Regions from separate parts of the Photobacterium sp. AWH4_225 genome, predicted to be linked through region 3. Evidence: riboswitches for the same ligand, from Rfam matches in the RefSeq annotation. Region 3 holds a riboswitch; each other region holds the start of a gene.

Region 1 (3,278 bases), on a different contig from region 3:
GCATTTTGCTGGCGCGCGAAAACTTCGGCTGCGGCTCATCCCGTGAGCACGCGCCATGGGCTCTGGCTGATTACGGTATCCAGGTAATGATTGCTCCGAGCTTTGCCGATATCTTCTACGGCAACTCGATCAACAACCAGATGGTGCCGGTTCGCCTGACCGAGCAGGAAGTCGATGAGATCTTCCAGTACGTCGAGGCAAACGAAGGCGCGGAGGTCACCGTTGACTTGGAGGCCATGCTAGTAACGGCCAACGGCAAGCAATATAGCTTCGAGATTGACGAATTCCGTCGCCACTGCCTACTGAATGGCCTGGACAACATCGGCCTGACCTTGCAGCACGAAGACAAGATTGCCGAATACGAAAGCAAGATCCCTGCGTTCTTGGCGTAACGCCGTTACTGTCTTCACTAAAAACCGATAACATTAACGCCCCGGCTCACTATGACTGGGGCGTTTTTTTGTCTTTTTTGCAATAAACCTAGCTACCAGCAGGTCGTCTAAGCTAAACCCTGTCGTCTCTTGGGACCAAGATTAAGGATGTTCTATGCGCTTTTTTGTCAGCCTGCTGTTTCTCTTGCTATCAGCCAGCACCGTTGCCGCCCCCAAAGCCGATCTCTGGCCTTACTGGCAGCAATATGCCACATCTAACTCACAAAAGGTTGATCACAGTCGCTGGCAGCGCCTGCTTGATAAGTACCTGGTCGTCCAGCCCCAACAAACCTTGTTTCGCTATGGCCGGGTTTCGGACGGCGACAAGTATGAACTGGACCGTTACCTGCGCGACCTGACCAAGCTAAACCCGCACCAATTAAACCGCAACGAACAGTTTGCTTACTGGGTTAACCTCTACAATGCCCAAACAGTCAAATTGATCCTCGATAACTACCCGGTCTCTTCCATCACAAAATTGGGTGGCTTCTTCAGCTTTGGCCCTTGGGATGAGAAAGTGCTCACCATTAACGGCAAGACGCTTTCCCTCAACGATATCGAGCACCGGATTTTACGTCCGATCTGGCGCGATCCGCGCATTCACTATGTCGTCAACTGTGCCAGCCTGGGTTGCCCCGATCTCCAGCCCGACGCTTTCACTGCAAGCAACACCGAACGCTTGCTGGAAAAATCGGCCACCCGCTTTATCAACAGCCGCAAGGGCGTCAACCCTCAAGGCAATAAAACCCAGCTCTCTTCGATTTATGAATGGTATGGTAGCGACTTCGGCTCCACAGCCCAGCTCCAAAAGCACATCAACCAGTACCGTCAAGGAGCATCAATTACCCTTGGTAACGTCAGCTATGACTACAACTGGTCGCTCAACGATGCCAAGTAGCCTGATCAACCGTATAGCTTCATCGATGGAGCTATTAGCACAGGAGACGTTTGCACAGGAGCCGTTCGCATAGCAGCCTTTAGCAAAGGACCAGTTAGCATAATATTGCCTTCCTGCTGGCAACCTGTATCCCGCCACATTACAATAACAAACGTTCTCATTGGGGAGCGCTTGTACCTGACCAAATAGGCCTTGTTATAAGCTGCTGAGATTGCTGCGGCAAAACCCACAGAACCTGATCCAGTTAGTACTGGCGTAGGAATTGAGTTCGCCACGGTAAGCCTTCTTATCTTGCAAAGCCGGCATGACGCCTGCTTTCTGCTCAACCCTGTGCCGCTCGTACGATTATTTTTCCTCTTGCCGGACGCAAGAGCATCAGGAGCGCATAGTGAAAAAATTACTCCCACTTGTTACGTTGGCCGCCATGCCGGCATTGGCTGCGGACAACACCCTTACGGTATACACCTACAGCTCTTTTGCTTCCGACTGGGGGCCGGGGCCTGCTATCGAAAAAGCGTTCGAGGCGCAGTGCGAGTGTAATTTGGAGTTCGTGGCATTGGACGACGGTGTATCCATCCTCAACCGTATCCGGCTTGAAGGTAAACGCACCAAGGCCGACATATTACTAGGTCTCGATAACAACCTGATTGCCGAAGCCAAGAAAACCGGCTTACTGGCCGAGCACCAAGTGGACACCAGCAAGCTAACCCTACCAAACGGCTGGAGCGATACCACCTTCGTCCCTTACGACTACGGCTACTTTGCCTTTGTCTATGACAGCACCAAACTGGAAACCCCACCGAAAAGCTTGGATGAGCTGGTCAACCGTGATGACCTATCCATCATCTATCAAGATCCGCGTACCTCTACGCCGGGCCAAGGCCTGATGCTATGGATGAAATCGGTATACGGCGACAAGGCCCCGCAAGCCTGGCAGCAACTGGCCGGCAAGACTGTAACTGTCACCAAAGGTTGGTCCGAGGCTTATAGCATGTTCCTCAAAGGCGAGTCCGATATGGTCCTGTCATACACCACCTCGCCAGCCTACCACCTGATCGCCGAGCAGGACGACAAGTACAAAGCCGCCGATTTCAGTGAAGGCCATTACATGCAGGTAGAAGTGGCCGCGAAACTGAAAAGCAGCCCGAACCAAGCCCTGGCGGACCAATTCCTGGCCTTTATGCTAACGCCTGAATTCCAGTCAGTGATCCCGACGGGTAACTGGATGTATCCGGTAACGGATGTCGCCCAGCCAGCCGAGTTCAAGCTGCTCACCCTGCCGGGCAAAGCCCTGGAGTTTTCTGCCGAAGATGTTGCCAAGCAGCGTCGCAGCTGGGTTCGCGAGTGGCAGCAAGCCTTGACCAAGTAGTAGGCACTTACTTTTGAATACACGCAACACCCAACTGATGCCCGGCCTGATCACCGCCGGGCTCATTCTTTGCCTGGTGGTAAGCGCCCTCGCCGCCCTGGTCAATGAAGCTAGCGATCTCGATATTGCCTCGCTATGGCATGATCCTTATCTACGTCACATTACAGGTTTTTCCTTCAGCCAGGCTCTGCTCTCAACCCTACTGAGTACCCTACCTGCCATTCCCGTCGCCTACGCGCTATCACGCCGGCAGTTCCCGGGCAAAGCCTTGCTGATGCGGATCTTTGCCATGACCTTAGTTTTGCCGGTACTGGTCGCGGTATTCGGCCTGCTGGCGATCTACGGCAACAACGGCGTATTAACCAGCTTACTGGCTAAGCTGGGATGGCAGGGCAGTTTCTCCCTCTATGGCCTGCAAGGGATCTTGCTCGCTCATGTATTCCTCAACCTGCCATTGGCAACTCGCCTGTTTGTCCAAAGCCTGGAAGGGGTCCCGTTTGAGCAGCACCAGCTAGCTACCCACCTGGGTATGTCGAGCTGGCACACCTTCCGCTTTGTTGCCTGGCCGAGACTGCGCCAG
Region 2 (3,278 bases), on a different contig from region 3:
AGACTAGGCCTTTTTCGTATTATTGATTCGGATTCCGCTAATAGCAAAACAGCGCGTGTTAGGAGTAGTTCGAATCTCCGGGATGCCGGCCCAGTCCCCCCTGCCACCTTCGAAGCCTCAGCAGAAGTGCTGGGGCTTTTTTGCATATGTTGCTTCTGCGAAGCAATGTTGGGCCATTTCATTTTGCTAATTTATTATTTCTCTTGTTGTTAATAGGGATAAGCGGTAGCATTTGTTTATTGCCTTGGCGAAACCGCCATGGCGGGTGATGGAGTTCCACCTTTAACCGCTCAACCGAGATAATGACTCCTGCTGTAGTAGGATAGATCCGTCTATGGTGGGGCTTGTTATTTGCCATAGCATCTATCCTTGAGAGTAATTCGAGATAAAGATAGAAATGGTATGGCGCATCCATTAAGTTCAAATCCTAAAATATTCGTCCAGATCCTCCGTTGGACGCTACTCATCATTCCCGTAGCCGTTATTGTCGGCTCGCTCAATGCCTTTTTCCTTTGGATCCTCAGTGTGGCAACTGCGACCCGGATTGATAACCCGTGGCTTATATACCTATTACCACTGGCCGGTATCGTGATCGTTTACTGCTACCGCAACTTGGGAAAAAATTCCGAGGGTGGTAACAACCTCATTATGGATGAGATCCATGAGCCCGGTGCCGGTATTCCAGCCCGAATGGCACCTTTGGTGTTGATTACCACTGTGATCACCCACCTGTTTGGTGGCTCGGCAGGGCGTGAAGGCACCGCAGTGCAAATCGGCGGGGCATCGACCCACTGGTTGGCTCGCAAGTTCAAACTCAATGATGCGGATACCCGACTGATTCTAATTGCCGGTGTGGCGGCAGGTTTTGGTGCTGTATTCGGCACGCCGCTGACTGGTGCCATCTTTGCTTTGGAAGTGCTGGCGATAGGCCGCCTGCGCTATGATGCAATTATCCCTGCTTTGTTTGCTGCTATCTTGGCTGATGTCGTTTGTTCTGCTTGGGGAGTCCACCATACCCACTATCGGATAGACTTCCTTGAAACCATTACTCTGTTCGAACATGCTGTTAAAGTAGACCTGCTGATGATCGCTAAGATTGTGATTGCTGCCGTGGTTTTTGGTTTGGCAGGATACCTGTTCGGTGAACTGACCCATGCCTTTAAAGACATCTTCAAAGCGACACTCAAAAACCCGTATTTAATTGTGGTCGTGGGTGGTTTGATTGTCATCGGTGCAGTACAACTGATTGGTAACTACGACTACATTGGGTTGGGCGTCTATTCGAGCCGTGAAGGGGGAGTGAGTATCTTGACGGCCTTCCAGGAAGGTGGCGCTGAATGGTACAGCTGGCTACTCAAGTTGTTACTAACAGCCATCACCCTTGCTGCCGGTTTTAAAGGCGGTGAAGTGACTCCGTTGTTCTTCGTTGGGGCGACATTGGGCAATACCATGGCCTGGGTGCTGGGCGCACCGGTCGATCTGTTTGCTGCTCTAGGCTTTCTTGCTGTGTTTGCAGCAGCAACCAATACGCCGCTCGCTTGTACCATTATGGGCATAGAACTGTTTGGTGCTGAGCACATGCTGTACTTTGCCATTGCGTGTTATACCGCTTACTACTTCAGTGGCCATACCGGCATTTACTCGTCGCAGCGAGTTGCAGTACCTAAGCTTTTTGATTTGGAAGGGGCGCCGAAGATCACCCATAAGCTTGGTGAACTGAGGGAGACCCACTCGTCATTGCTCAAGACACTTGTGAAGCGTTTCAAATAAATTTGTAGCACTCAGTGGTGTTATGCAAAAGTAGCAATGTTTTTGCTAAATAAGTATTAAAACTGTGGGTTCTGCCTTGCCGAGGCGGAACCCCTTTCATATACTGCTAGTTCAACTTGTCGGAGTGCCATTTGGCTGAGACCGCATTGCGGGATCCGTAGAACCTGATCAGGCTAATACCTGCGAAGGGAACAAGAGAGACTCTTCTGTATCACTGTATTCACAGTGGCAGTATCAGACGACACTATACACCCTACGTATAGCCTCTTGTTTACGCACCCATCCGCCAAGCAACTTCCCTGTTATGGACAAAAAAGGAAATTGCTATGTCGAGTCGCAAACAAGCGAGACTGGAAGCGAAACAATTTATCGACTCACTGACCACCCAGGCTTACCCGAATTCCCGGAAAATTTATGTTACCGGGAGTCGTGAAGATATCCGCGTACCGATGCGCGAGATTGCCCTGGCTGATAGCCTTGTTGGTGGTACCAAAGAGTCCCCTGTTTTCGAGCCTAATGAACCGGTACGGGTCTATGACACCTCTGGTTTCTATACCGATCCTGAGCAGCCAGCTGATATTTATGCTGGCCTACCTAAGCTCCGTGAAAGTTGGATTGAGGAGCGGGGGGATACTGAGCTGCTGGACGAGCTAAGTTCTCAGTATTCTAAAGAGCGCTTAGCTGATGACACCCTTGATGAACTGAGGTTTGAACAACAGGCTCGTATCCGCCGTGCCAAACCGGGCAAAAATGTTACCCAGCTGCATTATGCCCGTCAGGGGATCATCACTCCAGAGATGGAGTTTATTGCCATTCGCGAAAACATGGGCCGGGCGAAATACCGTGATGAGGTGCTAAACCAGCAGCATCCTGGTATGGCATTTGGTGCCAACCTGCCACAAGAAATAACACCTGAGTTTGTCCGCCGCGAAGTTGCTGAAGGCCGGGCTATTATCCCATCGAATATCAATCACCCTGAAACCGAGCCGATGATCATCGGCCGCAACTTCCTGGTCAAGGTCAACGCCAATATCGGTAACTCGTCAGTTAGTTCGTCAATTGAAGAGGAAGTGGAAAAGCTGGTGTGGTCGACCCGCTGGGGTGGCGATACCGTTATGGATCTATCAACTGGCCGTAACATTCATGAAACCCGCGAATGGATCATCCGCAACAGCCCGGTACCTATCGGCACAGTGCCTATGTATCAGGCGTTGGAAAAGGTCAACGGTATTGCTGAGAACCTCAACTGGGAAGTGTTCCGTGACACCTTGCTCGAGCAGGCTGAGCAGGGCGTGGATTATTTCACTATCCATGCGGGTGTCCTATTGCGCTATGTCCCGATGACAGCGAAAAGGGTCACCGGTATTGTCTCGCGAGGCGGCTCGATCATGGCCAAGTGGTGCTTGGCGCACCACAAAGAAAGTTTCCTGTACGAGCACTTCCGGGAGATTTGTGAAATCTGTGCCCAGTACGATATTGCCTTGTCACTGGGTGATGGTCTGCGTCCT
Region 3 (3,278 bases):
GCGATAGCAAATACTGGTATAGCTTGGCTAGTGATCAGTATTGGCAGTAGCCAACGACGCAGAGGCTCAAAGACCAGCATTTGCAGGGCAAAGAACAGCCCCATTGCTAAGCCAAGAAGTAAACCAAAAAGGACTTCAGTGCCAGTTACCACTGTGTGGTGCCACAGAACATCTGCTCGTTCAATTAGCTTGGAGATAACAGCTACTGGGCCCGGCAATATAAAAGGCGGTAGGTCGAAAATAACGACACTGGCCTGCCATAGACCCATAATAATTGCCACGCTAATGACAAAGCGGGAGATATGCTGTGACAACAGTGATTTATTGACCTTACTGGTATGCTGATTAGCTTCTTGCTGTTCCAACAAAGGGTTCTGTAGCTTCGAAGATATCGATTGATCAGACATAATCATTCTCCAGCTCATTGATGATCCCTTGCTGGTGGGTTGCGAGCTCACCATCAAACTGTCTTGGCGGAAGATTCGAAGGTACGGGTAGCCCTCTGAGTGAAGCTGGGGTACCTGACATCATGTAGATTTGGTGGCCAAGACGAAGTGCTTCTTGCGGATCATGGGTGATCAGCAATACGGTTTTTCCTTCGAGTAATTTTGCTGAAAGAGACTGGAGCTTATGCCGTGTGACAGCGTCGAGGGCTGAGAAAGGCTCATCCATTAAAACAAGAGGCTTGTCTTGCATCAGAGTTCGTGCCAAAGCAACACGCTGGCGCATTCCACCAGAGAGTTGATTCGGCATCACGTCCGATTTATCGGCTAGCCCGACGGCTTCAAGCAATGCCAACGCGCGTAGTTTGTCTGCTTTTTGTGCTTTACCAAAGCGGGCACTCAAGCAAACATTGTCAATGACATTGAGCCAAGGCAACAGTAAATCCTGCTGGGCCATGTAAGCGATGTTGCCGGTTAGAGGCAATGCATTGCTGGTGGTGATATTACCACTCCATGTCACGTTGTCTTCGAGAAGACCTGCGAGGTGGCGTAGCAGTGTTGTTTTACCACAACCGCTCTTACCCAGCAGGCAAGTCCATTGACCAGCTGGCAGCTTAACATTTAACTGGCTGAATAAAGGTGTGCTGGCATCGTTATATCGAAGCATTAAATCCTCGATTTTGACAGCCATCCCTTTAGCAACATACGCATCGCCAGATGTGTTTAATGCAAGATTACTTTTCATCTTGTTTATTGCTTCCATGCTTACTCTGGTTTGAAATGGCCTGCAAAGAAATGGTTCACTGGGCCGTGACCTGAACCGATTTCAAGTTCATCAGCATGCTCGATTGCTTTGGTGATGTAGGCTTTGGCATGTTTTACTGCGTCTTGCAATGGATACTCTTGAGCAAGGAATGAGGCCGTTGCAGCAGATAACGTACAGCCGGTACCATGGGTATTGCGTGTTGCAATTCGCGGCGTACTCATGCGGATTACGTCGTTTTCTAGAATTAGCAAGTCGGTGCTGAACTCATCCTTCTCAAGGTGACCACCTTTGAGCAGGATTGAACGAGAGCCGATGCTACGTAATGCAGCGATCATATCTGTCATTGCTTGTTCGGTTTCAGGAAGCGCTGAGCCAATTAAAGCTGCAGCTTCAGGCAGGTTAGGGGTGATAACATCTGCCAGTGGCAGTAGCTCAGATTTCAGTGTTGAAATCGCATCTTGCTCAAGCAGTAAATCACCACTTGTCGCGACCATGACGGGGTCGATAACCAAAAACTTTGGTTGGTATTGGCGAAGTTTTTTGGCCACCATGCGAATAATATTCGCATCACTTAGCATGCCAATTTTAACGGCTTTTACATCAAGATCTGTAAACACAGCGTCAAGTTGCTGCTCAACAAAATTGGGGTCGATGCCGAGGATGCCGGTCACGCCTTGGGTGTTCTGGGCTGTTAGTGCTGTGATGACAGAGCATGCGTAACCGCCGGTTGCAGAAATAGCTTTGATGTCTGCTTGAATACCTGCGCCGCCGCCGCTATCAGAGCCAGCAATGGTAAGGGTAATTGGGGTCTTTGATGAAATTGGCATAGATACCTCTGTTAAGACGTAAGGTAGCCAATGCCATCGAAACTATTCATCGAGCCTGTGGAAGGTGCGAGATAGGGCAATGCAGCTAGTTCCCTACGCCATTATTAAATGGATCAGGTTCAACGGGTCCCACTACGTGGTCTCAGCGCTCGGCTCCCCGACTAACGGATATAATTTGTACTAAATGGCCAATATTGAATATTGACCTAAAAAAAACAGTTTTCTGGCTTAAATGCCTGAAGATGTGGCTAATCTAAACATGTTTTTTACGATAGGGCAAACATGTTAGGAATAAAATGAGGTGATGGATGAAGAATAATACAGAAGGAGAATAAGTAGGCAGCCACGCCGTGGCCGCCTGGGGTCATTACATTTTTTTGCAGTATGCAGCAATGATCACCATGTTAGTACCTGCCGCTTTACCTGAGATATGCAGAGGGTTATCTGTTAGGCGAATACCACGAACAGCGGTACCTTGTTTGATGACAAGGTTAGAGCCTTTTACTGGAAGATCTTTGATGATTGTGACGTTGTCACCCGCCTCAAGAGCAGTGCCGTTTACGTCTACTGTTTTGATAGCGTCAAGTTCAGCTAGGGCAATGCCTTTCTCTGCCCACTCAATCATGTCTTCTTCCATGTACATCATATCAAGCAGATCTTGGGCCCATGTTTCAGAAGACAGACGCTTAAGAAGACGGTAAGCCATTACCTGAACAGCTGGCTCTTGGCTCCACATGCTGTCATTCAGGCAACGCCAGTGGTTTTGATCCAGTGTTTCTGCGTCTTCGATCTCTGTACGGCAAGTTCCACATACCATCACACAGCTACCTGCTGTTTGGTCAGGAGAAGCAGGAACTTCATAAACGCTCAGACTGTCTTCTGATCCACATAGTTCACATTTAGCGCCAGAGCGCTCTTTAACGATCGATTCAATGCTCATAGGAATATTCCAAGGAAGTGTAATGGTCTTAGATACCATACAGGTAATTGTTCGGTTTATTATGCCATTTAATTCTGAGAAGAAAAGGAATGAAGATCAAGATCACATTACTCTCATTTTGACTTACGAACAAAAAACAGTCTAACCCGATAAGAAGGTAAAAATAATGCAACAAAAATGTAGGAGATATTGTTGAGTTGGGACTAAGATCAAAGTGCCTATCCAAGTAGTTACAGAAAAATAAATAGGAAAATGTATGAAAAAGGCACTTTTTTTACTTTCAGCTTTAGCACTTATTGGTT

Evidence for each region. A riboswitch is a leader RNA that binds a small molecule or an ion and turns the genes downstream of it on or off. The one in region 3 is predicted to bind thiamine pyrophosphate.
Region 1: linked by a shared signal. The riboswitch ahead of thiB (thiamine ABC transporter substrate binding subunit) and the one ahead of thiD (bifunctional hydroxymethylpyrimidine kinase/phosphomethylpyrimidine kinase) in region 3 are both predicted to bind thiamine pyrophosphate.
Region 2: linked by a shared signal. The riboswitch ahead of thiC (phosphomethylpyrimidine synthase ThiC) and the one ahead of thiD (bifunctional hydroxymethylpyrimidine kinase/phosphomethylpyrimidine kinase) in region 3 are both predicted to bind thiamine pyrophosphate.

Annotation. Positions count from the first base shown of each region.
Region 1 covers NZ_JBSWTF010000002.1:56,501-59,778, reverse strand. Annotated here, with positions in the region: gene leuD (3-isopropylmalate dehydratase small subunit) at 1-392, shown strand, start outside; gene ACXAD4_RS16505 (DUF547 domain-containing protein) at 547-1,329, shown strand; TPP riboswitch at 1,481-1,608, shown strand; gene thiB (thiamine ABC transporter substrate binding subunit) at 1,718-2,698, shown strand; gene thiP (thiamine/thiamine pyrophosphate ABC transporter permease ThiP) at 2,736-3,278, shown strand, end outside.
Region 2 covers NZ_JBSWTF010000001.1:11,368-14,645, forward strand. Annotated here, with positions in the region: fluoride riboswitch at 256-319, shown strand; gene ACXAD4_RS00080 (voltage-gated chloride channel family protein) at 403-1,770, shown strand; TPP riboswitch at 1,881-1,978, shown strand; gene thiC (phosphomethylpyrimidine synthase ThiC) at 2,097-3,278, shown strand, end outside.
Region 3 covers NZ_JBSWTF010000004.1:2,313,776-2,317,053, forward strand. Annotated here, with positions in the region: gene ACXAD4_RS27570 (ABC transporter permease) at 1-413, opposite strand, end outside; gene ACXAD4_RS27575 (ABC transporter ATP-binding protein) at 400-1,188, opposite strand; gene thiD (bifunctional hydroxymethylpyrimidine kinase/phosphomethylpyrimidine kinase) at 1,209-2,036, opposite strand; TPP riboswitch at 2,110-2,206, opposite strand; gene ACXAD4_RS27585 (PhnA domain-containing protein) at 2,404-2,976, opposite strand; gene ACXAD4_RS27590 (hypothetical protein) at 3,233-3,278, shown strand, end outside.